Regions from separate parts of the Kocuria cellulosilytica genome, predicted to be linked through region 3. Evidence: riboswitches for the same ligand, from Rfam matches in the RefSeq annotation. Region 3 holds a riboswitch; each other region holds the start of a gene.
The links. Region 3 has a riboswitch for thiamine pyrophosphate ahead of RCG67_RS12615 (3-oxoacyl-ACP reductase). Riboswitches for the same ligand answer to the same signal wherever they lie in the genome.

Region 1 (7,547 bases), on a different contig from region 3:
TGCGAGCACTGCGCCGGTCGCGGCGTGGTGGTCCACGACCACCCGCTCGAGGGCCGGTCCGGCGGCGCCACGGGCGAGTCGCGCGACCAGCGGCCCAACCGGACGGAGCGCAAGCGCGGCCGCGGGGGCCGGGGCGAGCAGCAGCCGGCCCGGACGGAGCAGCGCTCCACCGAGCCGGACCCCGCGGAGAAGGCCAAGGCCGAGGCCGCGCGGACGGCGTTCGCGACCATCGCCGCCGCCACCCACCACGAGGAGGCCGTCGTGGAGGAGCCGGCCCGTGCCGAGGAGACCGCCCCGCCGGCGGAGTCCCGGCCCGAGGGCTCGGGGCGCTCGCGGAAGAAGCGGCGCGGCAAGCGCAGCCGCAACCGCGGCCAGGGCGCGGACACCGCCGCCGAGCAGCAGCCGGGGACGGGGGAGGAGCCCGCTGCTTCCGCACCCGAGCAGGTCTCCGCCGAGGAGACGCCGGCAGGGCAGGGCTCACGCCTGATGATCAAGGGCGAGGTCATCGAGCTGCCGCAGGGCCACGCCCCTGCGGAGGAGCCCGCCGAGGCCCGGCCGCTGAGCCTGGACTCCCTCGCGGAGGCCTTCGAGCACTCCGCGCCGGACGCGGCCTCCGCTCCGCGGGAGCCGGCCGGCACGACGGGCGCCGCTGCGCGGAACACGGCCGCACGGGACACCGCCGCACGGGACACCGCCACGGAGGACGCCCGGGCGGGTGCCGCCGAGCAGCAGAGCGAGGGGCGCGCGGGCACGGCGCCGCAGGCTCCCGCCCCGGAGCAGCCGCGGGCGGACGTCGAGCCGGCGCGCCCCCGCCGGCGCTCCCGGCGGGCCTCGGCACCGGAGGCCCGCCCGGGCGAGGCCGAGGTGACCGCCGGGCAGGCGGCCACCGCGGAGGGCGCCCGGCACGAGGCCAAGGCCGTCGCCCAGCGCTCCCCGGAGGAGACCTCGGGCCGCGCGCCGACCGTCGTCGGCGTGGGGGTCAAGGCGGAGGACCTCACCAGCGGCCGGCCCGCCGAGCGCGGCTGAGCCGCCCCCGCGAGCAGCACGACGGAGGACCCCGACCGGTACTGGTCGGGGTCCTCCGTCGTCGTGCGCTCCGCCTCCCTGTCGGGCCGGGCACGGCGCGAGTAGCGTGGTGGCACGACACGCGGGCCGGCCGACCGGGCCGATCCGTCGGATCCCCGGCCCGCAGCCCCGAGGGGACAGTCATGAACAACAAGCAGATCGTTCTCACCGCCGGCCGCGAGCTCTTCGGCGAGCGGGACGCCTCGGCCATCGACCGGCACTGGGCCCCGGACTACCGGCAGCACTCCGCGCTCGCGCCTGATGGCACGGCAGGACTCCAGGCGATGTTCCGGCAACTGCCCGAGAACTTCCGATTCGAGCCCCTGCGGGTGCTCGAGGACGGCGACATGGTCGCGGTCCACTGCATCTACCACGGGTTCGGCCCCGACCCCACGGCAGCGGTGGACGTGTTCCGCGTGGCGGAGGGAAAGATCGCCGAGCACTGGGACGCCCTGGCGCCCCTGCCGGGCGGTTCCGCCGGGACGCACCGGATCGGCGGACCACGGCAGATCACCGGGCGCGAGCGCACCGGCGCGAACAAGGCGGCGGTGACCGAGTGGGTGCAGGAGCGGCTCATCGGCGCCGACCGGGACGCCCTCGAGGAGCTGGCCCGCGACCCGCGCTACGTGGAGCACGGCCCCGGCCCGGACGACCCGCTCGCCCGGCACACCCTGCACCGGGTGCTCGGCGAGGGCGACCTCGTCCTCACCGTCACCGAAGCCCTGCTCGGTCCCGGCGACGGAGGCGCCGAGCCCGGCGACCGCGTCCCGGCCGGCTGCTACGACCTGTGGCGGGTCTCGGACGGCCGGATCCTCGAGCACTGGGGGGTCTGCCAGCCCGTCCCGGAGCGGATGCCGCACGGCAACGGCTTCTTCTGAGCGACAGGACGTCTCCACGAGCCCGATGGTGCCGGGCCGTGGGGAGCCGATCACCGGTGTGCCCCTCCGCCCGGGCGCAGCCCCCGAGGGCGGGACGACGGAAGCACTCCGAGCGCCGCGGCCGGGGCCCTCCGGCGTCCCGGCGCACCTTCTGCGACTACACTGGCAGGACACCTGACACGGGGTGCCGCGCGAGCGGCTGAGAACACACCCGTCGAACCTGATCTAGCCAGTACTAGCGAAGGGATGTCGCAGATGCGCGATGCCGTACCCACGTCCGCCGGAACACCGGGAGCCGTCCGGCCGGTACCACCGGACCCCGCGCTCGCCGAGGACGCCGCCGCGGCCCTGGAGGACCTGCGCTCCGCGGCGCCGCTGGTGCAGTGCATCACCAACGCCGTGGTCACCAACTTCACGGCCAACGCGCTGCTCGCCGTGGGCGCGTCCCCGGCGATGACCGACATCCAGGGCGAGGGCGGGGTCTTCGCGGAGCTCGCGGACGGCCTGCTCGTCAACACCGGCACGCCCACCGCCGAGCAGCGCGGCGCCGCCTACGAGGCCGTCGGGGCCCGGCACCGCGCCGGCCGGGCGTGGGTCCTCGACCCCGTGGCGGTGGGCGCCCTGCCCGTGCGCACCGCGCTGGCCCGCGACCTGCTCGAGTTCCGGCCCGCGATCGTGCGCGGCAACGCCTCCGAGGTCATGGCCCTCGCCGGCGGCGCCGGCGGGCGGGGCACGGACGCCACCCACGGGGTCGAGGCCGCCCGTGACGCCGCCGCCGCGCTCGCTGAGCGGGCCGGCTCGGCGGTGGCCGTGTCCGGGCCCGTGGACCTCGTGCGCTTCCCGGGCGGCACCGTCGTCCGCGTCCCGCACGGCACGCAGCTGCTGACCCGCATCACCGGCGGGGGCTGCGCCCTGGGTGCCCTCATGGCCGCGTTCACCGCCGTGCGCACGGACCGGGGCGCGGCGGCCGTGGCGGCCACCACGGTGTACACCCTCGCGGCCGAGGACGCGGCCGCCGAGGCCTCCGGGCCCGGGTCCTTCGCCGTGGCCCTGCTGGACCGGCTGCACGCCGTGACGCCGGAGCAGGTGGCCGCCCGGGCGGAGCTGGTGCGCGAGGAGGTGGCCCGGTGAGCCCTCGCCTCGATCCCGCGGCCCTGGCCCTGCACCTCGTGACGGACACCGCCCTCAGCGCGCCCCGGCCGGTCCCGGACGTCGTGGCCGCCGCAGTGCGCGGGGGCGCCACCATGGTCCAGGTCCGCGCGAAGGACGCCCCGGTCCGTGATCTCGTCGCCCTGCTGACGGCCGTCGCCGAGCGCGTGGGCCGGCAGGTCCCCGTGCTCGTGGACGACCGCGCGGACGTGTACCTCGCCGCCCGCGCGGCCGGCGCCCCCGTGGCCGGGGTGCACGTCGGGCAGACGGACCTGCCCGTGGCGCTCGCCCGGCGGATCTGCGGCCCCGACGCCGTGCTGGGCCTCAGCGCGGCCACGGCCGAGGAGCTCGACACCGCCTCCGCGCTGCCCGCCGGCACGGTCGACTACCTGGGCGTCGGGGCGGTGCGGGCGACGCGCACCAAGCCCGACCACCCCGAGCCGCTGGGCGTCGAGGGCTTCGCCCGCGCGGCGGCCCGCACCTCCCTGCCCTGCCTGGCCATCGGCGGGGTGCAGGCCGAGGACGCCGCCGCCCTGCGCGCCGCGGGCGCCGCCGGGCTGGCCGTGGTCTCCGGGATCTGCGCCGCTGCCGACCCCGCGGCCGCCGCCGCCCGCTACGTGCGCGCCTTCGGCGCGGCGCCCGCCGAGGAGGTGGCCCCGTGAGCGCACGCGTGCCCCGCGTCCTGGCCGTCGCCGGCACCGACCCCACGGGCGGGGCCGGCCAGCACGCGGACCTCAAGTCGATCGCCGCGATGGGCGGCTACGGGATGAGCGCCGTCACCGCCGTCGTCGTGCAGAACACCGTGGGCGTGCGCGCCATCCACGTCCCGCCGGTCGAGTTCCTCACCGCCCAGCTCGAGGCGGTCGCCGAGGACGTCGAGATCGACGCCGTCAAGATCGGGATGCTCGGCTCCGTGCCGGTCATCGAGGCCGTCACCCGGTGGCTCGGAGCCCACCGGCCCCCGGTCGTGGTCCTGGACCCCGTCATGGTCGCGACCTCCGGGGGGCGCCTGCTCGAGCCCGACGCCGAGGACGCCCTGCGCTCGATGCTGGGCCTCGCCGACCTGATCACCCCGAACCTGCAGGAGCTCGCCGTGCTCGCGGGCGAGGACACGGCGCCGTCGTGGGAGGAGGCCCTCGCGCAGGGCCACCGCGTGGCCCGCGCCCACGGGACCCTGGTCCTCGTCAAGGGCGGGCACCTCACCGGGGACCGGACCCCGGACGCCCTCGTGGGCCCGGACGCCCCGGAGCCCCTCGTGGCGTTCGACGGCGTCCGGGTGCCCACCGAGAACTCGCACGGCACCGGGTGCTCCCTCTCCTCGGCCCTGGCCACCCTCCAGGCCCGGCACGGGGACTGGCCCCGGAGCCTGCGGATCGCCCGGGACTGGCTGCGCGGGGCCCTCGAGACCTCCGGGGAGCTCTCCGTCGGCCACGGGAGCGGGCCCGTCCACCACTTCCACCACGTCCAGCACGCCCTCGAGACCTGGGGCGCCGTGCCGGAGCGGTTCAGCGACGAGCTGTGGGAGGCCTCCGCGGCCGTGCGGCGGGAGATCGAGGAGCTCGAGTTCGTGCGCCGCCTCGGGGACGGGCGGCTCGAGCCGGACCGCTTCCTCGCCTACCTCGACCAGGACCTGCAGTACCTCGACGGCTACAGCAGGGCGCTCGCCCTGCTGGCGGCACGGGCGCCCGACGAGGAGCAGCGGCTGTTCTTCGCGGCCGGCGCCGTGTCCTGCACCGAGACCGAGGCGCAGCTGCACCGGGCCCGGCTGCAGCACGCCGGGGACGGCGGCGCGCGGGACGAGCCGGCGGAGGTGACACGGCGGTACACCACCTTCCTGCTCGCGGCCACCGCCGCGGAGCCCTACCCCGTGGGCCTCGCGGCCGTGCTCCCGTGCTACTGGGTGTACGCGGACGTGGGACGCCACCTGGGCGAGCTCGCCGCGGCCGGCGGGCCCGGCGAGCACCCCTACGCCGACTGGCTCGCCACGTACGCGGACGAGGGGTTCCAGGAGGCCACCCGCACGGCCCGGCGGCTGCTCGACGACGCCGCCCGCGAGGCCCCGGCGGAGGTCCGGGAGCGGATGCGGGAGGTGTTCCTGGAGGCCTGCGCGCTCGAGCGGGACTTCTTCGCCGCGCCGGGGACGGGGCGCCGGTTGGCGGGCATTGACCGGATCGAGTAGTCTTGATCTTCGGTGCCATGCCGGTGCGCGCGTGTAAAAACTCGACACCCCACCTGGCGGCACATGCGGGTGCAGTTCCTGAATTGCGGCGAACCTGCGCTGACCTCGGCCTAGTCCCACGGGCCGGTCACCGACAGCTCGTCTCAACGTCGTTGGTCCTGACAGGTATGCGCTCGACCCACACTGTTTACACATGACGTCGAGAGAAGTGAGTTCCCAAGTGGTGTACGCGATTGTCCGCGCTGGCGGCCGCCAGGAAAAGGTTTCCGTCGGAGACCTCGTTACCCTTGACCGCGTCGCCGGCGGAGCAGGCAGCACCATCGAGCTCCCTGCCCTGCTGCTGGTCGACGGGGACAAGATCACCTCGGATGCCCCGACCCTGGCGAACGTCAAGGTCACGGCCGAGATCATCGAGAACCTCCGCGGTCCCAAGATCTCCATCCAGAAGTTCAAGAACAAGACCGGCTACAAGAAGCGCCAGGGCTTCCGTGCCGAGCTGACCACCGTGAAGGTGACCGGCATCGACGCCTGATCGGCCCGGTTCCCCTCCAGACTCCATCAGCCAGTAAAAACCCGAAGGTAGGCACACCTCATGGCACACAAGAAGGGCGCGAGCTCCACTCGCAACGGTCGCGACTCCAACGCGCAGTACCTCGGCGTGAAGCGCTTCGGCGGCCAGACCGTCAACGCCGGCGAGATCCTCGTCCGGCAGCGCGGCACGCACTTCCACCCCGGCCTGAACGTCGGCCGCGGCGGCGACGACACCCTGTTCGCCCTGGCCGCCGGCCAGGTCGAGTTCGGCACCCGCCGGGGCCGCAAGGTCGTCAACATCCAGGCTGCCGCGGAGTAGCCGGAAGGACCGGCCCTGCCGGTCCCGGTGCGGGTCCCCACCCGCGCCGCCCATTGTTTGTGCTGTAGAGGGTGGGTGCGTCCAGCGCCCGCCCTCTACAGTTTTAACGTGGCCCGTCCGCGGGCCCGCCCGTTCTTGACCAGAGGAGTTCCCCGTGGCCAGTTTCGTCGACCGCGTCGTCCTGCACGTCTCCGGCGGCTCCGGGGGGCACGGCTGCGTGTCCATCCGCCGGGAGAAGTTCAAGCCGCTCGGCGGGCCGGACGGGGGCAACGGGGGAGACGGCGGCAGCGTGATCCTGCGCGTCGACGGCCAGACCACCACGCTGCTCAACTACCACCACGCGCCCCACCAGTCCGCTCCCAACGGCGGCCCCGGCAAGGGCGACCTCCGGCACGGGCACAAGGGCGAGGACCTCGTCCTGTCCGTCCCCGACGGGACCGTGGTGAAGGACCAGGACGGCAACGTCCTGGCCGACCTGGTGGGGCAGGGCTCCGAGTTCGTGGCCGCGCCGGGCGGGCAGGGCGGGCTGGGCAACGCCGCGCTGGCCTCGGTCAAGCGCAAGGCCCCGGGCTTCGCGCTCCTCGGCACGCCGGGCTCGGCCCGCGACGTGGTCCTGGAGCTCAAGTCCATCGCCGACATCGCCCTGGTCGGCTATCCCTCCGCCGGCAAGTCCAGCCTCGTCGCCGCCATCAGCGCCGCCCGCCCCAAGATCGCGGACTACCCCTTCACCACGCTCGTGCCGAACCTCGGCGTGGTGCAGGCGGGGGACGTGCGCTACACGGTGGCCGACGTCCCGGGGCTGATCCCCGGCGCCTCCGAGGGCAAGGGGCTGGGCCTGGAGTTCCTCCGCCACGTCGAGCGCTGCGCCGCGCTCGTGCACGTCCTCGACTGCGCGACCCTCGAGCCCGGCCGGGACCCGGTCTCCGACCTCGAGACGATCGAGCGGGAGCTCGCCGGCTACGCAGTCGACGGCGACCTCGACGGCGGGCAGGCGGTGCCCCTCAACGACCGTCCCCGCCTCGTGGTGCTGAACAAGATCGACGTCCCCGAGGCCCGGGAGCTCGCCGAGTTCGTGCGCCCCGAGCTCGAGTCCCGCGGCTACCGCGTGTTCGAGATCTCCACCGCCTCCCACGAGGGGCTGCGACCGCTGACCTTCGCCATGGGCGAGGTCGTGCAGCAGGCCCGGGCGGCGCGACCGGCTCCGGCGGAGGCACCGAGGGTCGTGCTGCGCCCGAAGGGCGTGCGCGGGCCCGAGTTCACCATCAGCCGCGAGGAGCGCAACCTCGAGCCGCTGTGGCACGTGCGCGGCGACAAGCCCGACCGCTGGATCCTGCAGACGGACTTCAACAACGAGGAGGCCGTCGGCTACCTCGCCGACCGGCTCGCGAAGCTCGGCGTCGAGTCGGAGCTGTTCAAGCAGGGCGCC
Region 2 (7,547 bases), on a different contig from region 3:
TCGTGGAGGAGGCCCCGTGACCCGGCCCAAGAACTCCCTGCTCGTCGAGCTGCCGCTGCTGGTGTGGCTCGTGGCCGTGTGGGGCGCCCTGTGGGGCGACTTCGGTCCCGGCAACCTGCTGATCGGCCTGGTCCTGGCCCTGCTCGTGACGTGGGTGCTCTACCTCCCGTCCGTGCAGCTGTCCGGCCGGTTCAACGTCCTCCAGTTCGCGGTCTTCGCCGTGACCTTCGTGTGGCAGGTCGCCAAGGCGAGCGTCGAGGTGATGCTCATCGCGATCCTCGTGGGGCCGCGCGCGCGCAACGCCGTGGTCGGCGTGCGCCTGCGCACCCGCTCGGACCTGCTCTTGACGGCCACCGGGCACACCATGACCCTGATCCCCGGCTCGCTCGTCGTGGAGGTGGACCGTGCCGCCGGGACGCTGTACTTCCACGCGCTCAACGTCCGCAACGCCGAGGAGGCCGAACGGTTCCGCCGCTCCGCGCTGCGGGTGGAGGCCGCCTGGATCAGGATCATGGGCACGCCGGAGGAGCTCGCCGCGCTGCGGGCCGAGCGCCGCGGGGGAGGACCCGCCGGCACGGACCACAGGGACAGCGCCGCGATCGGCTCCCCGGTCACCGCGAGCCAGCAGATCGTGGGCGGCCGCCGCGACGACACCCCGGCCGATCCCCCGACCGGCGCCCCGACCGACGCCCCCGAGGAGGACCGCCCGTGATGGAGATCGCCGTGGCCGTCGCGGCCGTGCTGCTCAGCGCGGCCGCGGCAGGCACCCTGTACCGCCTCGCCAAGGGTCCCTCCCTGCTGGACCGGGTGGTGGCCACCGACGTGCTGCTGGCCGTCGTCGCGGCCGCCCTCGCCGTGGAGATGGCCTACCACGGGCACCTCAACAACCTGATCCTCATGGTGATCGTCTCCCTGGTCGGCTTCATCGGCTCCGTGACGGTGGCCCGCTTCGCCACCCAGACCGCCGAGCACGGGCGGTGAGCGCCGTGCTGGACACCGTCCTGGACGCCGCCGCGGCCGTGTGCCTCGTGGTCGGCGCGCTGATGTCCCTCGCGGCCGCGATCGGCCTGGTCCGCTTCCCGGACCTGCTGACGCGCATGCACGCCGGCACCAAGCCGCAGGTCTTCGGGCTGCTCCTGATGCTCACGGCGGTCGCCCTGGAGAACCGTGACCCCGTCATGATCCCGCTCATCCTCCTCGGCTGGATCTTCCAGCTGCTCACCGTGCCCGTCTCGGCGCACATGGTGGGACGGTCCACGTACCGCTCCAAGCACCTCAACCGGAACACGCTCACGCAGGACGACCTGCAGGAGGTGCTCAACCGGGCCGGGAAGAGCGCCACGGAGAGCGCGGCGGAGGGCACCGTGGAGAATGCCGCGGGGAGCGCCGCCGGGAGTGCCCCCGGGCGCGCCGCCACGGCGACTCCGGCGCCGAGCGCGGACGGCCGGCGAGCGGACGGACAGCAGACTGACGGATCGACGGGGACGCGTTAGGCTGGTCGGGATCGACAGGGCGCACTCGCGTCCCCCGGACGACAAGGAGCAGCACTCCATGAACGACAAGGTCATCGAACTCCTCGGCACCGGCGCCTCGCTGGGCGGCGTGGTCCTCTCGCACAAGGTGCTCGGCTCGGTCTGGACGCGTGTCACGGGCAACCCGCCGCCGGCCAAGAACCCGGACCCCAGCGAGACCTGGACGGCCATCATCATCTGGTCCGTCATCACCGGCCTGGTGGGCACCGTCATCAAGGTCGCCGTGCACCGGCAGGTCGCGAAGATGGAGAACAAGTCCCAGGAGAGCCCCAAGGCCTCGAGCCAGGCCGAGGTCTGAGCGCAGGGGAGCACCTCGTGAGGGGCTCGTCCGGTCGCACACCGCAGCGGTGTGCGACCGGACGAGCCCCTTCGTCGTGCTGACCCCTTCGCCGTGCGGCCCTCTTCGCCGTGCGGCCCTCTTCGCCGTGCGGCCCCCGCACCGCGGGGGCATCCGGGACCAGCACGGCGGCGTGCGGAAGGAGCACCGCAGCGTCGCGGCGGGATGCTGGTGCCTGCCGACGTGCGCGGGCGGCCGGGCGGCGGGGTAGACTCGGTGGCACTGAACGACAGGGGAGCGCCCCGCCCGGGACACCGGCGTGGCGCTGAGAGTGCGGATCGCCGCAGACCCTCGAACCTGCTCCGGTTAGCACCGGCGAAGGGAGTCGAGCATCTCAGGGGTGTTCCCCGGGAGCGCGCCACCGGCGCGGCCCGGAGGAACCCCGTCCCCTCCTGGCACCGACGGCTCGCTGAGCCCAGGAGGAACCCACCGTGAACACCACCACCCACCGCCCCGCCCGCCGCCCCGGCACGTCCGGCGCCTCGTCCTGGCGCGTCGTCGACATCGTCGTGGCCGCAGTCCTCGCCGCCGTGTGCGCGGTCGTCTTCTGGGCGTGGTCGAACCTGCTCTACCCCGTGGTCGGCACGGCCGCGGTCGCCTATCCGCCCGCCGTGGGCCTGATCGCCGGCGGCTGGCTCGTGGCCGGTGTGCTCGGCGGACTGATCATCCGCAAGCCCGGTGCCGCGCTGTTCTGCGAGCTGCTCGCCGCCGTGATCGAGAGCTTCCTGGGGACCCACTTCGGCCTGCTCGTGGTCCTCTCCGGCCTAGTCCAGGGCGTCGGCGCCGAACTGGCCTTCGCCGCCTTCCGGTACCGCCGCTTCGACGCCCTCGCGGCGGCTGTCGCAGGCGCCGTGAGCGGGATCTTCCTGGGCGTGCACGAGAACATCCTCTACAACTACGAGTGGGCGCTCGGCCACCAGGTGGTCTACGTGCTCCTGGCGGCCGTCTCCGGGGCGGTGCTCGCCGGCCTCCTCATGCACGCCGTGGTGCGGGCGCTCGCGGGCACCGGCGTCCTGCAGGGCCTCGCCTCCGGGCGGGCCGTGCGGCGATGACGGCGCCCACGGCCCAGCGCCGTGCGGTGCCCGCCGCCCGGGGCGCGCGCGTCGAGGCCCGCGGCTTCGGCTGGCACCACCCCGGGCGGGACACGGCGGCGCTGCACGGACTCGACCTCGTGCTGGAGCCGGGGGAGCGGGTGCTCCTGCTGGGTCCCAGCGGGGCGGGCAAGTCCACCTTCCTGCACGCCCTGGCCGGGGTCCTCCACGACGACGACGGGCAGTCCGGGTCCGGCGAGCTGCTGCTCGACGGCATGCCGCCGCACCGGGCGCGGGGCCGCGCCGGGCTCGTGCAGCAGGACCCCGAGTCCCAGGTGGTGCTGTCCCGGATCGGCGACGACACCGCCTTCGGCCTCGAGAACCTCGCGGTGCCCCGGGAACAGATCTGGCCGCGGGTGCGGGCGGCGCTCGACGACGTGGGCCTCGACCTCCCGCTCGGGCACTCCACCGCGGCCCTGTCCGGCGGACAGAAGCAGCGCCTCGCGCTCGCCGGCGCCGTGGCCATGAGCCCCGGGCTGCTGCTGCTCGACGAGCCGACCGCGAACCTGGATCCTGCCGGCGTGCGGCAGGTCCGTGACGCCGTGGTGTCCTGCCTGGACCGCAGCGGTGCCACGCTCGTGGTCGTGGAGCACCGCGTGGCCGTGTGGGCCGAGGTCGTGGACCGCGTCGTGGTGCTCGGCCACGACGGGGGCATCGCCCACGACGGGTCCCCGGAGCAGGTGCTCGGTGCGGCGGCCGACGAGCTCAGCAGGGCCGGGGTGTGGGTCCCCGGCCGGGTGCCGGCCACGCGCGCGCCGGCGCGCCCGCCCGGGCAGGAGCGTCCGGAACGGGAGCGTGCCGGGCACAAGCGCTCTGGACGGGAGCGTGCCGGGCAGGGGCGTTCCGAGCAGTCCTGTCCTGAGCAGGAGCATCCCGAGCGGGAGCGTGCCGGTCAGGAGCGTCCCGCGCAGGACGGTCCGCTGCTGAGCGCCGACGGTCTGTGCGTCTCCCGCAGCCAGCCCTCGGCGCGCCGGCTGCGCGCGCGCCGCCGGGCGCGGCGGCGCGGACGCACCCCGGAGGACGCCGCCGTGGGACGGGACCTGCCCACGGCGGTCGACGACGTCAGCCTGAGCCTGCACCGTGGCCGCGCGCTCGCCCTGACCGGCCCCAACGGCGCCGGGAAGTCCACGCTGGCGCTGACGCTGGCGGGCCTGCTGGCCCCCGTGCGCGGCACCGTCACCGCGCACCCGCGGCTCGACCGCGGGGCAGGTCCCGATCCTCTCGAGTGGAGCGGCCGGGAGCTCGTGGCCCGGGTCGGAACGGTCTTCCAGGAGCCCGAGCACCAGTTCCTGCGCGCCACCGTGCGCGCCGAGCTCGAGCACGGGCCCCGGCTGGCGGGCGCCCCGGCTGCCGAGCGGCAGCGGCGCACGGACGAGCTGCTCCGCCGGCTGCGGCTGTCCCACCTGGCCGACGCCAACCCGTTCACCCTCTCCGGCGGCGAGAAGCGGCGGCTGTCGGTGGCCACGGTGCTCGCCACGGACCCGGACGTGCTGGTCCTCGACGAACCCACGTTCGGCCAGGACGCCCTGACGTGGGCGGAGCTCGTGGACCTGCTCGTGGAGCTGCTCGACGCCGGCACCTCGGTCCTGGCCGTGACGCACGACGAGGACTTCGTGCGGGCGCTCGGCGCCGAGGTGCTCGAGCTCGGGACGCCCGGACCCTGCACTCCCGTGACCCGTCTTCTCGAGGCCTGCGCTCCGGAGCAGCGGGTCCCGGAACCGCACGGGCCGGGGACTCGCCCTCCCGCATCCGGTGCCCTCGAGGCCTCCGCTCCCGAGCCGCACGTCCCCGGCCCCCGCAACCCGCAGGGCGGCCGTCCGGGTCCGCCCCACCGCCCGCCGCCGCGGTCCCGGCCGGCGGGGGAGCCGGTCCGATGAGCGCTCCCGCGATCGCGCCGTCGTCCCGGGCCTCCCTGCTGGGACGGACGAACGCAGTGGTCAAGCTGGCCGGGGCGCTGCTGCTGACCGTGGTGCTCGTGCTCAGCGCGGACCCCGTGACGTCGGGGACCGTGCTGCTGGGCGAGCTGCTCCTCCTGGCACTGGCGGGGCAGCACCCGCTCGCGTTGCTGCGCCGGGCGTGGCCGGTGGTCGTGGCGGCCCTCGTGAGCGGGTGGGGCACGGCGCTGCTCACCGAGGACTCCGGGCCGGTGCTGCTCGACCTGGGGGTCACCGGGATCTCGGCCGGCGCGCTGGCCGCAGGCGCGGCGATCGCCCTCCGCGGGCTGGCACTGGCACTGCCCGGGCTGATGCTGGTGCTCACCACGGACCCCACGGACCTCGCCGACGGCCTCGCGCAGACACTCCGCCTCCCGGCCCGCTTCGTGCTGGCGTCCCTGGCCGCGCTGCGGCTGGTGGGTGTGATGGCCTCCGAGTGGGCCACCCTCGCGATGGCCCGGCGGGCGCGCGGGGCGGGGGCCGGGCACGGGCAGGTGGGCGCGCTGCGGGAGTTCGGCGGTCAGGCGTTCACGCTGCTCGTGCAGTCCCTGCGCCGGGCCACCCGGCTGTCGGTCACCATGGAGGCGCGCGGCTTCGGCGCGGGACCGCGCACGTGGGCCCGCCTCCCGGAGCACTCCTGGCGGGACGCCGTGGTCCTCGCGGGCTGCGCGGCGGCCGCCGCGGCCGGCCCGGCGGTGTCGGTCCTGCTCGGGACGCACCGGTTCATCTGGGCCTGAGCGAAGGATCAGGCCTGCGAGACCCAGCTCGTGACGAGCCGGGTCAGGTCCGGGTCCACCGGCAGCGGCTGGTGGTCGAGCCGGCGCACCGGCACCGCGAGCCGCACGCTGGAGACCAGCCACACGGCGTCGGCCTCCATGAGGTCCGCCGGGTACAGCGGGCCGTAGCCGAGCTCCCAGCCGTCCCGGCGGGCGGCGGCGAAGATCTTGGCCTGCGTGGTGCCCGGCAGGATCCCGTGCGAGGGCTCCGGTGTCAGCAGGGTGCGGCGGTCGCCGCGCACGCGGGCGCAGACCACGGAGGACGTCGCACCCTCCAGGACCCTGCGGCCCTCCGTGGTGAAGACCGCCTCGTCCGCCCCGAGGGAGCGGGCGTGGCGCAGGGCGGCCATGTTGATCGCGTAGGAGAGCGTCTTGGCCCCCGGCAGCAGCCACGGGTACCCGGCGTCCAGGGCGGGGTCGTGGCCGCGCGGCAGCAGCACCGCGGTCACGCCCTCCCGCCGCTGCCGGAACGTGGTCCCGGGAACGGGGCTCACCACGACCCAGGACCACGGGCCGTCCTCCGGCGTGCCGCGGCTGATCACGACCTTGACGCTGTGCTCGGCGCCCAGGCCGCCGTCCCCGCCGGGGGCCGCGTGGGCCAGCGCCAGCTCCACCGCTCCGCGGGTGTCCCGCGCGGACGGCACGGGCAGCTGGGCCAGCCGCGCGGAGGCCGAGAGCCGCTGGTGGTGGGCCTCGAACTTCTGCACGACGCCGTCGACGGCGCGCATGGTCTCGAAGACGCCGTCCCCCCGGGTCAGGCCCTGGTCGTCGATCCGCACGAGCGGGACGGACGGATCGGCGAGGGCGCCCCCGGGGTGGGCGGCGTCGAGGACGACGACGGTGCTGGTCACGGATCCTCCTGTGGGTGCGTCCGAGGGCTCAGCAGACCGGGCCGGGGTGCAGGATGTCCACCTGTTCCCAGACGTGGTCCTCCGCCAGGTAGGCGTCCTCCTGGGCGGCCCAGCGGTCCCAGTGCTCGGCGTAGTACGAGCCGTCACGGCTCAGCGCACGGTCGTAGCGCAGCGCGGTGGGCAGCTCGACCCACACGGAGACGTCCAGCAGCTGCCGGGCCTCGGCGCTGCAGGCGCCGACGCCCTCCAGGACCACGACCTCCGCCACCCGGGTCAGCCGCGGGGTCCCCGGGGAGTCGGTGACCCAGTCCCACGCGCTCCACTCCGCGTCCCGGCCCTGGTCCAGGGGGGTGAGCACCTCGTCCACGTAGGTCCGCCGGCCGGGCCCGAGTCCGTCCCAGCCCGGATAGAGGTCCTCGAGGTGGAAGAGCGTCACGTCCCGCACCGGGCGCAGCACCTCGACGAGCTGCTCGGCGAGGCTGGTCTTGCCGGCGCCCGAGCGCCCGTCGATGCCGATGAGGTACGGGCGGCGGGTGGGGGAGGGGAGCAGCCGCGCCAGGTTGGTGCCGGCGGGGTTGGCCGCGGCGAGCGACGGGTCCAGTTCGAGCTCGATGTCGATCACGCGCGGCCGGCGTCCTGCGCGGAGCCCCGGCCGGCACCGAGCTCCCGGGCGACGGCGCGGACGACGCCCGGCACGGCGGCGGCGATCATGCCGTAGGTGGTCTCGAAGTCCTCCGGGCCCCCGTACCAGGGGTCGTAGATCCCCAGCTCCTCGGGCTCGAGGTCCTCGGCGCCGGGGTCGAACTCGCGGAGCAGGCGCACCTTGGCCGCGGCGGCCTCGTCCGGCGCGAGCTCCCGCAGGCGCCGCCAGTGGACGACGTCCAGGGCGAGCACGAGGTCGCGGTCGTCGAAGCGGACGGGGTCGAAGGCCCGGGCCTCGTGCCGGGAGGCGTCGAGTCCCTCGCGGCGCATGAGCTCACCGGCGCGGGGGTCCACGGGGTTGCCCAGCTCCTCGTCGCTGACGCC
Region 3 (7,547 bases):
TCGAAGTGCGGCACGAGCGCGACGACGGTCACCCCCAGCGCGAGCACCGCGATCACGGTGATCCCGAACATCAGCTTGAGGGCCTCGCCCACCCCGTACATGTGGATGCCCATGAACACGAGGTAGGTCACGAGGTACACCGGCCAGGAGTTGGTGATCCCGAACAGGCCCAGCGCCTCGATGTAGCCGCCGATGAACGTGGCGATCGCCGCCGGGGCCACGGCGTACTCGATCAGCACGGCCATCCCGGTGGCGAAGCCGCCGAGCGGGCCCAGCGCGCGGCGGGCGAAGCCGTAGCCGGCCCCTGCCGTGGGCAGGGTCGAGGAGAGCTCGGCGAGGCCGAAGACCATGCAGGTGTACATGAGGCCCATGAGCACGAAGGCGATGAGCAGCCCGCCCCACCCGCCCTCGGAGAGCCCGATGTTCCAGCCGGAGAAGTCCCCGGAGATGACGTAGGCGATGCCCAGGCCCGCGAGCAGCACCCAGCCGGCGGCGCCGGAGCGGAGCTGGCGGTGTTGGAAGTACTCGTCGGTGCGGTCGGGCTGGGCTGGGGAGTCGGGCATGGGACGATCCCTCCGGGTTCCACAAAGGTCTGAAAACAGACATATGGCGCGAGTGGTCACAGTCTGTGGGCTGCCCTCCACCCCGTCAAGACCCCGGGGCCCGGTCCGCCGGCGGCGCACGGGGCGGGGCGCCGTACTGACGGCCGCGGGCGGATGACGCACAATGGGGAGCATGAACCAGAACGACGCCTCCGACCGCTCCAGCTCGCAGCACTCCGGCCAGGGCCCCTCCTGGGCGTTCATCGCCGTGACGGCGGGCTTCCTCGTCTCCGTCGCGCTGATGATCGCCGTGGGCGTGGTCGCCCTCGACCTCAGCTAGGCGGAACCCCGGCGGGCGCCCGCCGGGTGCCCGCCGGCACCGTGGCACGGCGGGCGCCCGCCGCACCGCAGGGAGGAGCGCCACCGTGAGCGACCCGGTCCAGCACCCCCTCATCCGGCCCGTGCGGCAGGGCAACGCCTTCGAGGAGGCCGTGGAGCGGATCCTCGACTCGATCCGGCTCGGCCTGTTCCGCAGGGGCGAGCGCCTCCCGCCCGAGCGGGAGACCGCGGCGATGCTCGGGATCTCCCGTGCCACGCTGCGGGAGGCCCTGCACGAGCTCCAGGCCGCCGGCGTCCTGGAGGTGGTGCGCGGCCGCTACGGCGGGACCTTCGTGACCGGCCGCACCGCCCTGCCGGACGGGACCCTCCCCCCGGTGGACCCCGCGGACGTCGAGGACGTGCTCGTGTTCCGCGCCGTCGTCGAGCCCGCCGCGGCGGAGCTGGCCGCGGCGGCGGCCCTCAGCGCGGCCGCCCGGGAGCACCTGCTCGCGTGCCTGCGGCAGGTCGAGGAGAGCTCGCCGGAGGACTACCGTCCCGCGGACGCCCGCTTCCACATCGCCGTCGCCGAGTTGGGCGGCTGCCCCAGCCTGGTCCGCGCCGTCGCGGAGGTCCGCTCGCGGGCCAGCGACCTGCTGGACCGGATCCCCCTGCTGCCGGTCAACCTCGAGCACTCCGACCGCCAGCACCGCGAGCTCGCCGACGCCGTCCTGGCGGGCGACGCCCCGGCCGCCCGGGCCTCCTCCCTCGCACACCTCGAGGGCACGGCCGCGCTGCTGCGCGGCTTCCTCGGGCACGGGACGCGCTCCTCCGGCGACGACGCCCCCGGTGGCCGCCGTCCCGCCTGAGCTGCCCGTTCGCGGGCAACGGGCGGATCCCGGAGCGGCGTGCCTATACTCGTCCGCAGTGACACGGGGTGCCGGCACCGCACGAGGAGCCGGCTGAGATGACACCCGTCGAACCTGATCCAGTTCGTACTGGCGAAGGGATGTCCTGCCGGGGCTCGCCGTGGCCGGCCCCCGCGTCTCCTCGCCCTGATCCCAGGGAGTCCCATGCAGATCGCAGAACAGACCGTCCTCGTCACCGGCGGGGCCCGCGGCCTCGGCCGCAGCGTCGTCGAGGCCTTCGCGGCCCAGGGCGCGCAGGTGGTGGTCAACCACCGGACCAGCGAGGCGGCCGCGGAGGAGCTCGCGGACCGGTACGGCCCCGAGCAGGCCGTGGCCCTGCGCGCCGACGTGACCGACCCCGCGCAGGTGGCGGACATGCTGCGCGCGGCGCGGGAGCACTTCGGCTCCCCCGTCAGCACGGTGGTGAACAACGCGCTGGCCGACTTCTCCTTCAACGGCGACGCCCGCGCCACGGCGGAGGGCATCCGCTGGGAGGAGTTCGACGCCCAGTTCACCGGCAGCGTCCGCGGGGCGCTCAACACCACCCAGCAGGCGCTGCCGGGCATGCGGGAACGGGGCTTCGGCCGGATCGTGAACATCGGCACGAACCTCTTCCAGAACCCCGTGGTGCCGTACCACGACTACACGGCCGCCAAGGCCGCGCTCCTGTCACTGACCCGCACCCTGGCCAAGGACCTCGGACGGTACGACATCACCGTCAACATGGCCTCCGGCGGGCTGCTGCGCACCACCGACGCCAGCGCCGCCACGCCCGAGGCGGTCTTCGACCAGATCGCGGCGGGCACGCCGCTGGGCCGCGTCACCACCCCGGCCGAGTTCGCCGACGCCCTCCTGTTCTTCGCCTCACCGTGGGCGCGCTCGGTCACCGGGCAGAACCTGGTGGTCGACGGCGGACTGGTCCTCGACTGATGGGGGCCGCCGGGACCCCGCCGCGACAGCTGCACCTCAACGCCTTCCTCTTCGGCGCGGGCCACCACCAGGCCGCCTGGCGGCACCCGGACTCCGCGCTGGAGCAGCTCGGGGACATCGCCCACTGGGAGGATCTCGCCCGCACCGCCGAGCGCGGTCTTTTCGACGCCGTGTTCTTCGCCGACGGGCACAGCACCGGCGACGTCGGGGACGGGCCCCGGTGGTTCCTCGAGCCGTTGACGGCCCTCTCCGCCATGGCGCGCGCCACGGAGCGGATCGGGCTGGTCAGCACCGTCTCGACGACCTTCTGGACGCCGTTCCACGCCGCCCGCATGCTGGCCTCGCTCGACCACATCAGCCGGGGGCGGGCCGGCTGGAACGTGGTCACCTCCATGTTCGACGCCGAGGCGCGCAACCACGGGCTGCCGGAGATGCCGCCGCACGCCCTGCGCTACGCCCGGGCCGCCGAGTTCGTGGACGTGGCCCTCCGGCTGTGGGACTCCTGGTCCGACGACGCCCTGGTCGGCGACCGGCACGGCCTGCACGCGGACCCCGAGCGGGTCGCCCGGGTCGACCACGTCGGCGAGCACTTCCGCGTGGACGGTCCGCTGACGGTGCCGCGCCCGCCGCAGGGCCGACCGGTCCTCTTCCAGGCGGGCGCATCCGGCCCGGGCCGGGATCTGGCCGCCCGGCACGCCGAGGGGGTCTACGCCGTGGCCTACGACCTCGACAGCGCCCGGGAGTACACGACGGACCTGAAGCGGCGCCTCGCCGCGGCCGGGCGGGACCCGGGGTCCGTGGCCGTCATGCCCGGGCTGGTGGCCTGGGTGGGCTCCACGGAGGAGGAGGCCCGGGCCAGGCAGGCCGAGCTGGACGCCCTGCTGCCCGTGGCACAGTCCCTGGCCCAGCTGTCCGCCTTCGTCCAGCAGGACTGCAGCGACTGGGAGCTGGACGCTCCGGTCCCGCGGCTGGCTCCGCTCGAGGGCTTCTCCGGGCCGCAGGGCCGGTACGCCACGATCCTGCGGATCGTGGCGCTCGAGCGGCCCACGGTGCGGCAGCTGCTGGGGCGGCTGGCCGCCGGGGGCGGGCACTGCACCGTGGTCGGCACCCCGGAGGCCGTCGCCGACCGGATGGAGCTGTGGTTCCGCTCGGGAGCGGCCGACGGGTTCAACCTCATGCCGCCCCGGCTGCCCGACTCCCTCGACGACTTCGTGGACCACGTGGTTCCCGTGCTCCAGTGCCGGGGGCTCTTCCGCACCCGGTACACCGCCTCCACGCTGCGCGGGCACCTCGGGCTGCCGCGGCCCGGCGGCGCTCAGGAGCGGTCGGCGGAACCCGGTGCGCCGGGAGCTCCCTCCGGCGCCCCCGGTGGGTCGGTCAGCACGTCCTCGACGGGCCGGCGCAGGCTGTAGGGCGGTCTCGGGCCGTGGCCGGAGCGCACGGCGGCGAGCAGGTTGCACGGCAGAGTGCGTCCGACGTCCATGGCGACCCCCGAGGACTCGATGGCACCCGTTGTGGCATCGGTCCCGGACCCATGGTCGAATGTGCGCCACCCGCGGTGAACGCCGGGGTCCGCCACGGTCGTCACCGCAGGACACGCAGCGCACCATCGGGGTGGAACGGCCACGGGTCCTCCCGCGTCCCCGCGCACCGGCCCGCACCCCGCGGCGCCGTGGGCGTCCGCTGTTCTCCGGTGCACGGGGCAGGGGCGGACCGTCCCGGTCCGCCCCTGCCCCGTGCACGCGTCAGTAGAACAGCGCGGTCACCCGCATGAGGGTCGCCGTCACTCCGTAGGCGAGCGGGACCCCGACGAGGACCCACCCGAGTGCCAGTCGTGCCTTGGTCATGTCAGGACTCCTTCGCGTGGGCCTTGGTGCCGGACGGTGCGGGTTCGTGGTACTTGGCGTCCACCGGCTTCACCAGGAGGTTGGCGACGAAGCCGACGACCAGCAGGCCGACCATGGTCAGCAGCGCCGGCTGGTACGCCTGCGAGGTGAGCTCGCCGGGAGTGCCCTGGGCGTCGAGGAACGCGTTGACGATGAGGGGCCCGGCGATGCCCGCCGCGGACCAGGCCGTGAGCAGGCGGCCGTGGATGGCCCCCACCTGGAAGGTCCCGAAGAGGTCCCGCAGATAGGCCGGCACCGTGGCGAAGCCGCCGCCGTAGAACGAGATGATCACGAAGGCCAGCAGCACGAACAGCAGGGTGGAGGTCGAGCCGAACAGCGCCAGCACGGTGTAGAGGATCGCCCCCACGCCGAGGTAGACCATGTAGATGCGCTTGCGGCCCAGGATGTCCGAGGTGGTGGACCACACGAAGCGTCCGCCCATGTTGCCGATGGACAGCAGGCCCACGAAGCCGCCGGCCACGGCCACCGTCACGAGGGAGGTGCCGTCCGCCTGGCGGAAGAAGTCCTGGATCATCGGGGCCGCCTGCTCGAGGATGCCGATGCCGGCGGTCACGTTGCAGAACAGCACGATCCACACGAGCCAGAACTGCCGGGTGCGGATCGCGTTGCGGGCCGAGACGTGGTTCTTGGTGACGAGGGCCTTGGACTTGACCTTCGACGGGTCGAACCCCTCGGGCTTCCAGTCCGCGGCGGGGACCCTGATGGTGAACGCCCCGAAGAGCATGTAGGCGAGGTAGACGACCGCCAGCGTCAGGAACAGCTTGCCGACGGCGTCCCCGCTCGCCACCCAGCCCGGCGTGCCGGAGTCGGGGTCGTAGAAGTTGAGCAGGGCCGCCGAGAGGGGGCTGGCGATCAGCGCGCCGCCGCCGAAGCCCATGATCGCCATGCCCGTGGCGAGGCCGGGACGGTCCGGGAACCACTTGATCAGCGTGGAGACGGGCGAGATGTAGCCGATGCCCAGCCCGATGCCGCCGATGACCCCGTAGCCCAGGTAGACGAGCCAGAGCTGTTCGGTGAAGATCCCGAGCGCCCCGACCAGGAATCCGCCGGACCACAGCAGTGCGGCGGTGAACATCGCCTTGCGCGGCCCGCCGGTGTCCACCCACGTGCCGAAGACGGCGGCGGACAGCCCCAGCATGACGATCGCGATGGAGAAGATGATGCCGATCTGGGTGAGGCTCGCGTCGAAGTGCGCCACCAGCGCGTTCTTGTACACGCTGGTGGCGTAGGCCTGTCCGATGCACAGGTGGACCGCGAGGGCTGCCGGCGGAATGAGCCAGCGGTTGAATCCCGGTGGCGCCACCGAGTGCTGTCGATCAAGCCATCCCATGCCCCGACTCCTCATCTGCTGCGAACACTGCGCGAACGGTGCGCGAACGGTGCGTCCCGGGCGGGCCGCGCACACCCGGGCCCGGGCACCTGATGGTGAAGCATGTCACACGGTGCAGAAATTTGGGAAGCAACCTGCTGACCGGCGCGCCGGTCCGGGGCGCTCAGCGGCCGCGCAGGGACCGCCACGCACGCCGCCAGAAGGCGAGGAAGCCCCGCTCCGCCACGGCCCGTTCCAGCCGGTCGATCTGCCGGGACTGCTCCCGGACCACGTCGAGGAGCTCGTGCGCGAGCTCCTCGGCGGCGTCCAGCCGCCGGTGCAGGGCGGCGGCCTCCTGGGCGGCCGCTCGGCGCAGGTAGAGCGGCAGGCCGATCCCGTGCTCCGCGCTCCACTGCCGCAGGCGGCGCTCGCGCACCACCAGCTCGTCCTGCGCGGCGGAGGTCCCCGCCGCCCGCTCGCCGTCCCCGGGCGGGCGCGCGGGGAGCAGTCCCACGGTGAACGTCTCGAGAAAGCGGAGCACGAACTCCCAGTCCGCCGCGGCCCCCAGCGTCTCGTCGTGGTCGCCGAGCACGCCGTGCACCGCCCGCCGGTACACGAACGGCGAGTCGACGGCGGTGCGGTCGCCGTCCAGCACGTCGGTGAGGGTGAGCGCTCTCCGGTCCGGCCGGCCGGCCGGCGTCCCCTCGGCGGCCCCGGGCGCGTCCTCGGTCCGCACCACGACCCCGTCGTCGCTCACGAGCGGGTCCTCGAGGTGGGCCACGGCGCGCTGCAGCAGCGTGGGGGGCCAGTGCCCGGTCCCGTCGTGCCGGACGACGAGCTCGGACTCCCCGGCCCGCAGCCCGCGGTTGGCGGACGCCGCGGGGCCGAGGACCCTGCGGTGGTGCAGGACCGCCGCCCGCCCGGCGAGCTCGTCTTGCAGCAGCGCCAGGACGTCGTCCACCTCGGCGGGGTCGCCGCCGTCGTCCACCACGACCAGCCGCCAGTCGGTGAACGTCTGTGCCAGGAGGTCCTCGACGGCCCGGTGCAGACGTGCGGGACCGCCGCGGTGCCGCAGCACGACCGCGACGGTGGGGCGCTCGGGCGGCACCGCGGGGACGGTGTACCGGCGGCGGAGCGCCCGCACCACCGGGGCGCCGACTCCCCGCGCCGCGACCGCCGCCTCCGGAGCGGGCGGAGCCTGCCGGCCGTGCAGCGCCCCGGCCACGTCGTCCCACCAGCGGGCCGCCGCGTCCCGGACCGCCGGCTCGGCGTCCGCCAGGGCGGCACGCACGGCCCCGCGGTGCTCGACGGCCTCCGAGGCCCACTGCTGGACGGCGGCACGAGTGTCCCACGCGACGTCCCCCGGGGTGAGCAGCGCCGCGAGGGGCACGGCGCCGCCGCCGAGCCCCCAGCGGCCCAGGACGACATCCATGCCGTTCAGGGAATGTTTCTCCGGCGCCACGGGGAGCACGACGGCCCGCGCCGCGGAGCCGAGGACCGCGCCGCGGGGGCACGTGGTCAGGACCCAGTCCGCCCGGAGCGCGGCCGCCTCCGCGCCGGCCTCCGCCGGCGCGGCCCGGCGGACGTCGTCCCGCAGCCGCGCCGCGACGTCCGCCGCGAACTCCTCGTCGGCGGA
Region 4 (7,547 bases), on a different contig from region 3:
TCTCCGCCGTGAGCGGCGGCCCCATGGCGCTGCTGGTCGGGCTCGCGGCGCTCATCGCTGGGGCCGCACTGGTCCCGGTGCTCGCCCGGATCGGGGGCCAGGCGGACCCGCTGCCTCCTCGGGAGCAGGACAAGGCGATGGAGGAGGTCTCCTGATGGACGTCGTCGCAGAACTGCTGGAGTCCAACGGGCTCGTCTTCGCGTTCCTCGTGGTCGGGGTGCTCATCCTGGTCTCGAACTACTTCTCCCGGCGGCTGACCCGCGGCCGGCTCCAGGGCTCGGCCATCGCCATCACCGTCGGCCTCGTCCTCGCGTACTTCGGCGGCCTGCACACCGGTGGTGAGCGCGGGCTCGCGGACATCGCGGTCTTCGCCGGGCTCGGCCTCATGGGCGGCTCCATGCTGCGGGACTTCGCCATCGTCTCGACCGCCTACGGGGTGGACCTGGACGTGATCAAGAAGGCCGGCGTCACCGGGGTGCTCGCCGTGCTGCTGGGCGTCTTCGTCTCGGCCGTCGTCGGCGCGGCGATCGCCGCCGGGTTCGGGTACACCGACCCGGTCAGCATGGCGACGATCGGCGGCGGCGCGGCCACCTACATCGTCGGCCCGGTCACCGGGACGGCGCTGGGCGCGAGCAGCGAGGTCATCGCGCTCAGTGTGGCCGCCGGCCTGGTCAAGTCCGTGGTCGTGATGATCGGCACGCCGTTCATCGCCCCGCTGATCAAGCTCGACAACTACAAGTCGGCCATGGCGTTCGGCGGGCTGATGGGCACCACCTCCGGAGTGGCCGGCGGGCTGGCCGCCACGGACGAGCGGCTCGTGCCGTACGGCGCCATGACCGCGACGTTCTTCACGGGGATGGGCGTGCTGCTGGTGCCCTCGGTCTTCTACTTCGCCCTGGTGCTCCTCACCGGCGGCTGAGCCACCGGCCTCCGCGTACGGATGTGCCCCCGGTCCTGCCAGGACCGGGGGCACATCCGTACGCGGAGAGGGCTCAGGCGGCGACGCCCACCTGGATCAGGGTGTTCCAGGGGTCCTCGAAGCGCAGCACGGCGCCGTCGTGCCGGGTGGGGACCCGGTGGTCCGCGAGCCGGGCCTCGAGGGCCGCGACGTCGTCCGCGCCCGGCAGGTCGATGTTGACCTGGCCCAGCCCGAGCGAGGCCGCGCGCGGGCCCGCCCCGGCGCTCTGCCAGGTGTTGAGCGCGATGTGGTGGTGGTAGCCGCCGGCGGCGATGAACAGCGCGGAGCCGATGTCGCTCATCACCTCGAAGCCGAGGACGTCCACGTAGAACTGCCGGCCCAGCGGGATGTCGCCCACCTGCAGGTGGACGTGGCCCAGGGTGGCGGGCGGCGCCGCCGGGCGCTGCCCGTCCTGCGGGACCAGGTGCTCCTGCAGGAAGCCGTTCGGGTCCAGCGGGTTGGAGGCCAGTGTCAGGAGACCGTTGGCCTCCCGCCGCCACGTGTCGCGGGGGCGGTCGGTGTAGAGCTCCACGCCGTTGCCCTCGGGGTCGTCGAAGTAGAAGGCCTGGCTGTAGAGGTGGTCGGCGCTGCCGGTGAAGGAGCGGGGCGCCACGGTCGCCACGGACGCCAGTGCCGCGGCCAGGGCGGGCTCGTCCTCGAAGACGACCGCGGTGTGGAACAGCCCGGCCTGCCCGCGGCGGGCCGGCGGGAGCTCCCTGACCTGGCGCAGCCGCACCACCGTCCGGCCGTCCCGGCCCAGCACCGCGGTGTCCCCGGAGTGGGCGAGCACGTCGAGGGTGATGGCATCCGAGTAGTAGGCGACCATCGTGTCCAGGTCGGAGACCAGCAGCTCCACGGCGCCCATGCGGGTGCCGGCGGACAGCAGGTCCTCGGCGGGGCGCCTCGTCAGGCTCTCGGGGGCGGGGTTCTGGGGAAAGATCGGCATCTCGGGGTTCTCCGTCGGCGTGGGCGGCGCATTGGTTGATGTGTCCCCAATACTAGCCCGAGAAGCTTTCCGAAGCAAGTAAATGGTCGGTGGGACTCCCGGCGGCCCCCGGTCACGGGCGCGGGCGCCGTGACCGGGCCGCCGCGCCGCCCGCGCTCGCCGCGGCCCGAGCCGTGGCAGACCCGCGTGGCGGACCCGTGGCCGGAGGGCCGGTCAGAGGACGAAGATCAGGGCGGCGATGACGCCCAGGATCACCAGGAAGACAATGCCCCAGGCCTTGAGGTTGTCGGAGTCGTCCTCCTCGGGCTCGGCCGGGCGCGGCGGCCAGCCGCCCGGACCGGGGCCGAACACCGGTCCGGAGGGTCCCTGCCCACCCGCTCCCGGTCCTGCGGGCGCCCCCTGCTCGGCGCCGTGCCCGGGAGTGCCGTACTGAGGGGCGCCGTAGCCGGGTCCGCCGTATCCCGGTGCGCCCGGACCGGGAGCCCCCTGGCCGGGGTACTGCCCGGGCGGCGGGGGAGCCGGCGTCGCGGGGCTCACGCCCCACCGCGGCGCCTCGGGCGGGTCCGCGGGCGGGGCCTCCGGCGGCGGCGACCCTGCGCCGGGACCGCCGGTCGCGGGCGGTGCCGGGGCGGGCGGCGGTCCCGCGACCGGGCCCGGCGCCGGCAGGGCCTCGCCCGAGAGCACGGGGCCGTCCTCGCGGTGGCCCTTCTCCGCCTCGGTCAGCAGGGTCACGAACTGCTCGAGCGGCTCCGAGCCGTCGTGCTCCCGCGCCAGGAAGCGCTCGGCGCGGCGGCGGACCACCTTGTAGACGCGCCCGTCGTCGGGAACGCCCAGGTCCCGGGCGGCCCGCGCCACGGCGAGCGGGGGCTGCTCCGGCAGGGGGTTCGTGCCCCACTCCAGGAGCCCGGTCAGCAGCGGGCGCTCGAGCACGGAGGACAGCGCCGCCCGGGCGCCCGGCACCCGGGTCAGCTCCAGCAGCCCGCTCGGCGGGGCGGACGGGCACCCCGGCACGTCGCTGGGCAGCCGGGCCGCGCGCTCCAGCCAGAAGGTGTCGCCGAAGAGGGTGGCGAGCAGCACGGCGGCGGCGAGCCGGTCGTCGCCCGGCGCGGCGTCCTCCGGGGCGCCCTGCTCCCAGTGGGTGCCGAGCGCGCGGCGGGCGGGCTCACCGGCCAGCCGGACGCGCAGCTGCACGTCCTCCGGGCCGCGGGCGGTCTCCGCGGGACGCTCCACCGCGTGCCGCACCTGGGGATCGAGCTCGGGGTCCATGGGCCACTCCTCCGTCGTCGTCCGTGGGTCCATGCTCTCAGAACGTGCTGAGCGCAGGCGGGGAGCCGGGAAGGGATCAGGCGGGGAGCAGGCTGCGCAGCTGCCCCGCGGCGACCCGGGGATCGGGGGCCTCGGTGACGGCGCGGACGACGACGACGCCGCGCGCCCCGGCCGCCAGCACCTGCGGGAGCCGCGGCTCGTCGATGCCGCCGATCGCGAACCACGGCACGGGCAGGACCTCTGGGCCCGCCGCGAGCCGGGCCTCCGTGAGGTCGGCGACCGCGCGGACGAACTCCAGGCCGGTGGCGGGGCGCCCCGGCTTGGTGGGGGTGGCCCAGACGGGGCCCGTGCAGAAGTAGTCGACGTCCGGGTCCTCGAGTGCCTCCCGGGCCTGGCCGAGGTCGTGGGTGGAGCGCCCGATCAGCACGTCGGGGCCCAGCAGCTGCCGGGCCTGCGCGGGGGAGAGGTCGTGCTGGCCCACGTGGAAGACGTCGGCACCCACGAGGGCGGCGATGTCGGCGCGGTCGTTGACGGCGAACAGGGCGTCGTACTCGGCGGCGACCCGGCCCAGCAGCCGCAGCGCGGCGATCTCCTCGTCCGCGTCGATGCTCTTGTCCCGCAGCTGGACGATGTCCGCGCCCCCGGCGTACGCCGCGTGCAGGAACTCCTCGAGGTCGCCCCGGTCCCGGCGGGCGTCCGTGCACACGTACAGCCGGGCGGCGTGGAGCGCGGCCGCCCGGGGATCGTGCAGGGAGGAGTCAGTGGGGACGGAGTCGGCGGGGACGGAGGCGGCACGGGTATGCTGGGTCACACGCTGATGATAGGTCAGCGGTTCTGCGGGAGCCCCACCGGGGGCTGAGAGGGCGTCCAGCGCCGACCGCCACACCTGATGCGGGTCATGCCGCCGTAGGAAAGGACAGCCCGAGTGACGTCTGCGCACCCCGTCCCGGCGACCGCGCCCCATCCGCTGGTCGAGCAGCCCGTGCACGTCCGGGCCGACGTCGTCGTGGTCGGCGCGGGGGTGATCGGCCTGGCCACCGCCTGGGAGCTGCGCCGCCGCGGCCGCTCCGTCGCCGTGGTGGACCCCGAGCCGGGCTCCGGCGCCAGCCGCGCCGCGGCCGGGATGCTGGCCCCGGTGAGCGAGGTGCAGTACCAGCAGGAGCCCCTCTACCCCCTCATGACCGCCTCGGCGGCCGAGTACCCGGCGTTCGTGGCCGCCCTCGAGCAGGCCGCCGGCGGGACGGTGGGCCACCGGGCCACCGAGACCCTGGTCTGCGGCGTGGACGCCGCCGACCGGCAGGCCCTGGCGGACCTCCGCGAGCTGCAGGCCCGGCACGGCATGACCGTGGAGCAGCTGAGCCTGCGGGCCGCCCGGGCCCTCGAGCCGGCCCTGAGCCCCCGGCTGTCCGCCGCGTTCCGGATCCCCGACGACCACCAGGTGGACCCGCGCGGCCTCGTGGCCGGACTGCTCGCCGCCCTCACCGCCCCGGAGCCCTCGGAGCCTCCCGGGTCCGCTCAGCCACCGGAGCCCCCGGCATCCCCTGGGCGGTCGCGGTTCCCGGGCCCGGCGGAACCCCCCGAGTCCCCGCGGTCCCCGGAGGGCGCCGGGCCCGCCGGCTTCCCGGGCGGGCGCGACGGCGGGCCGGCCCGGCTCGTCCACGGCCGCGCCACGGGGCTGCGCCGCAGCGCCGAGGGCGCCGTGACCGGCGTCCGCCTGGCCGACGGCGGGATGGTCTCGGCGGCCTGGACCGTGCTCGCCCCGGGGACCGGCCTCGGCGACCTCGAGGAGCTGCCGGAGGGCTGGCACCCTCCCCTGCGCCCGGTGCACGGGGACATCCTGCGCGCCCGGGTCCCCGCCGGTGCGCCCGAGCTGCTCGAGCGCACCGTCCGCAGCCTGGTGCACGGGACGCCCGTCTACCTGGTGCCCCGCACCGACGGGACCGTGGTGATCGGGGCGACCTCCCGCGAGGACGACCTCGCCGGCCCCAGCGCCGGCGGCGTGTTCCGGCTGCTGCGCGACGCCCAGGCGCTGGTGCCCGGTGTCGCCGACCTCGAGCTCGTCGAGGTGCTGGCCCGCGCGCGGCCCGGCACCCCGGACGACATCCCGTACCTGGGGCGGGTCCGCGACCCGGACGGCTCGCCCGTGCCGGGGCTCGTGGTCTCCACCGGCTACTTCCGCCACGGCGTCCTGCTGGCCCCGCTGGCCGCCCGGCTCGCCGCGCAGCTCGTCGTCGGCGGCGCCGGACCGGATCCCGGCGCCGACGCCGAGCACCTCGCCACCACCGACCCGCACCGCTTCGACCGCCCCGTCGAGGCCCGTCGAGGGGACCCCGCCCCGGCCGCCGCCGGGCCCGGCCCCGGGAACAGGAGCACCCGATGACCGCCATCACCCTCAACGGCCGGCCGCACACGGCGGCGGAGGACGCCACCGTCGTCGACCTCGTCGCCGAGACCGTCGGCCGCGCCCTGGGCCCGGACGGCGCCCCGCGGGACGGCGGCCGCCTCGGCGTCGCCGTGGCCGTGGACGCCGCGGTCGTCCCCCGCAGCCGCTGGGCCCGCACGCCCGTGGCCGAGGGCCAGGCCGTCGAGATCATCACCGCCGTCCAAGGAGGCTGACGTGACCCACCCGCACCCCCACCCCGTGCACGACCCGCTGGTGCTCGACGGCACGGAACTGTCCTCCCGGCTGATCATGGGCACCGGAGGCCTCAGCTCGCTGCACACCCTCGAGCAGGCGCTGCTGGCCTCCGGCACCGAGCTGACCACCGTGGCCCTGCGCCGCTACGCCCCCGGCCAGGGGGACTCGCTGTTCGCGATGCTCGAGCGCAACGACATCCGGATCCTGCCCAACACCGCCGGCTGCTACACCGCCCGGGACGCGCTGCTGACCGCGGAGCTCGGGCGGGAGGCGCTCGAGACCGACTGGGTCAAGCTCGAGGTCATCGCCGACGAGGACACACTGCTGCCCGACGTGGTGGAACTCCTCGACGCCACCGAGCAGCTCGTGGCCCGCGGCTTCGAGGTCTTCGCCTACACCTCGGACGACCCCGCCGTGGCCCGGCGCCTCGAGGACCTGGGCGCGGCGGCGGTGATGCCCCTGGGCGCCCCCATCGGCACGGGCCTGGGCATCCTCAACCCGCACAACATCGAGCTCATCGCCTCCCGAGCATCGGTGCCCGTGGTGCTCGACGCCGGGATCGGCACCGCCTCCGAGGCCGCCCTGGCCATGGAGCTGGGCTGCGACGCCGTGCTGCTCGCCAGCGCCGTCACCCGCGCCCAGGACCCGGTGGCGATGGCCACCGCGATGCGCCACGCCGTGCTCGCCGGCCGGCTCGCCGCCGGGGCCGGGCGCATCCCCGCCCGCCGCCACGCCCACGCGTCCTCGCCCATGGCCGGGCGGGTCGGCACGGACGCCCCCGACGACGGGCCCGCCGCCGGCCCGGCCGACGTCCCGCGCGGTGACTGGGCGCCCGTGGGGGAGCGGCCGTGAGCCCGCTGCCCCCGCTCGTGGCGCCCGGCCCCGAGCTGACCCGCGAGGAGCTCGAGCGCTACGCCCGGCACCTGACCCTGCCCGGGATCGGGCCGCTCGGCCAGCGGCGGCTGGGCCGCGCCCGCGTGCTCGTCGTCGGCGCCGGGGGACTGGGCGCCCCGGCCCTGCAGTACCTCGCGGCGGCGGGGGTGGGGACCATCGGGATCGTCGACGACGACGTCGTGTCGCTCTCCAACCTGCAGCGCCAGGTGGTGCACACCACCGCCGACGTCGGCCGGCCCAAGGCCGTCTCCGCCGCCGAGGCCGTCACAGCGCTCAACCCGCTGGTCGAGGTCCGCACCCATCCCGTCCGGCTGGACGCGGACAACGCCGTGGACATCGTCCGCGGGTACGACCTCGTCCTTGACGGCGCCGACAACTTCACGACCCGCTACGTGGTCAGCGACGCCGCCGCCCTGACCGGCACCCCCTGCGTGTGGGGCTCCATCCTGCGCTTCGAGGGTCAGGTCAGCGTCTTCTGGGCCGGGCACGGGCCCACCTACCGGGACCTCTACCCCGAGGCCCCGCCGGACGGCGAGGTGCCCAGCTGCGCCGAGGGCGGGGTCTTCGGCATGCTCCCCGCGACCATCGGCTCGGTCATGGTCACCGAGGCCGTCAAGCTGATCACCGGCACCGGGGAGCCCCTGCTCGGGCGGGTGCTGCTGCACGACGCGCTCGCCATGACCTGGCGCGAGATGCGGCTGGCCCCGGACCCGGACGCCGCCCCGGTCACCGCGGTGGCCCGGCCCGCCGCCGGCTGCGCACTGCCCGGGGCGGACCCCGCCGAGACCGTCGGGGCGGCCGAGCTGGCCCGGCTGCTCGAGCGCCGCTCCCGCGGCGAGGCGTCC

Region 1: it holds a riboswitch for thiamine pyrophosphate, as region 3 does, so the genes downstream of both, thiM (hydroxyethylthiazole kinase) here and RCG67_RS12615 (3-oxoacyl-ACP reductase) in region 3, are expected to answer to the same signal.
Region 2: it holds a riboswitch for thiamine pyrophosphate, as region 3 does, so the genes downstream of both, RCG67_RS04050 (ECF transporter S component) here and RCG67_RS12615 (3-oxoacyl-ACP reductase) in region 3, are expected to answer to the same signal.
Region 4: it holds a riboswitch for thiamine pyrophosphate, as region 3 does, so the genes downstream of both, RCG67_RS14115 (FAD-dependent oxidoreductase) here and RCG67_RS12615 (3-oxoacyl-ACP reductase) in region 3, are expected to answer to the same signal.

What each region holds. Positions count from the first base shown of each region.
Region 1 is NZ_JAVFWZ010000003.1:46,255-53,801, forward strand. It holds gene RCG67_RS05335 (Rne/Rng family ribonuclease) at 1-1,026, shown strand, start outside; gene RCG67_RS05340 (nuclear transport factor 2 family protein) at 1,209-1,943, shown strand; TPP riboswitch at 2,114-2,207, shown strand; gene thiM (hydroxyethylthiazole kinase) at 2,199-3,074, shown strand; gene thiE (thiamine phosphate synthase) at 3,071-3,754, shown strand; gene RCG67_RS05355 (bifunctional hydroxymethylpyrimidine kinase/phosphomethylpyrimidine kinase) at 3,751-5,271, shown strand; gene rplU (50S ribosomal protein L21) at 5,492-5,803, shown strand; gene rpmA (50S ribosomal protein L27) at 5,864-6,121, shown strand; gene obgE (GTPase ObgE) at 6,276-7,547, shown strand, end outside.
Region 2 is NZ_JAVFWZ010000002.1:317,506-325,052, reverse strand. It holds gene RCG67_RS04075 (Na+/H+ antiporter subunit D) at 1-20, shown strand, start outside; gene RCG67_RS04070 (Na+/H+ antiporter subunit E) at 17-712, shown strand; gene RCG67_RS04065 (MrpF/PhaF family protein) at 709-981, shown strand; gene mnhG (monovalent cation/H(+) antiporter subunit G) at 978-1,493, shown strand; gene RCG67_RS04055 (DUF4235 domain-containing protein) at 1,552-1,830, shown strand; TPP riboswitch at 2,091-2,210, shown strand; gene RCG67_RS04050 (ECF transporter S component) at 2,301-2,921, shown strand; gene RCG67_RS04045 (ABC transporter ATP-binding protein) at 2,918-4,837, shown strand; gene RCG67_RS04040 (energy-coupling factor transporter transmembrane component T family protein) at 4,834-5,631, shown strand; gene RCG67_RS04035 (aminotransferase class IV) at 5,640-6,521, opposite strand; gene RCG67_RS04030 (uridine kinase family protein) at 6,550-7,143, opposite strand; gene RCG67_RS04025 (low molecular weight protein-tyrosine-phosphatase) at 7,140-7,547, opposite strand, start outside.
Region 3 is NZ_JAVFWZ010000008.1:80,483-88,029, reverse strand. It holds gene eat (ethanolamine permease) at 1-563, opposite strand, end outside; gene RCG67_RS12625 (hypothetical protein) at 736-882, shown strand; gene RCG67_RS12620 (FadR/GntR family transcriptional regulator) at 968-1,726, shown strand; TPP riboswitch at 1,781-1,884, shown strand; gene RCG67_RS12615 (3-oxoacyl-ACP reductase) at 1,931-2,695, shown strand; gene RCG67_RS12610 (LLM class flavin-dependent oxidoreductase) at 2,695-4,107, shown strand; gene RCG67_RS17640 (MFS transporter small subunit) at 4,441-4,542, opposite strand; gene RCG67_RS12605 (OFA family MFS transporter) at 4,544-5,932, opposite strand; gene RCG67_RS12600 (glycosyltransferase) at 6,096-7,547, opposite strand, start outside.
Region 4 is NZ_JAVFWZ010000010.1:68,089-75,635, reverse strand. It holds gene madL (malonate transporter subunit MadL) at 1-155, shown strand, start outside; gene madM (malonate transporter subunit MadM) at 155-919, shown strand; gene RCG67_RS14130 (VOC family protein) at 993-1,904, opposite strand; gene RCG67_RS14125 (hypothetical protein) at 2,118-3,170, opposite strand; gene thiE (thiamine phosphate synthase) at 3,247-3,921, opposite strand; TPP riboswitch at 3,997-4,100, shown strand; gene RCG67_RS14115 (FAD-dependent oxidoreductase) at 4,096-5,550, shown strand; gene thiS (sulfur carrier protein ThiS) at 5,547-5,786, shown strand; gene RCG67_RS14105 (thiazole synthase) at 5,788-6,660, shown strand; gene moeB (molybdopterin-synthase adenylyltransferase MoeB) at 6,657-7,547, shown strand, end outside.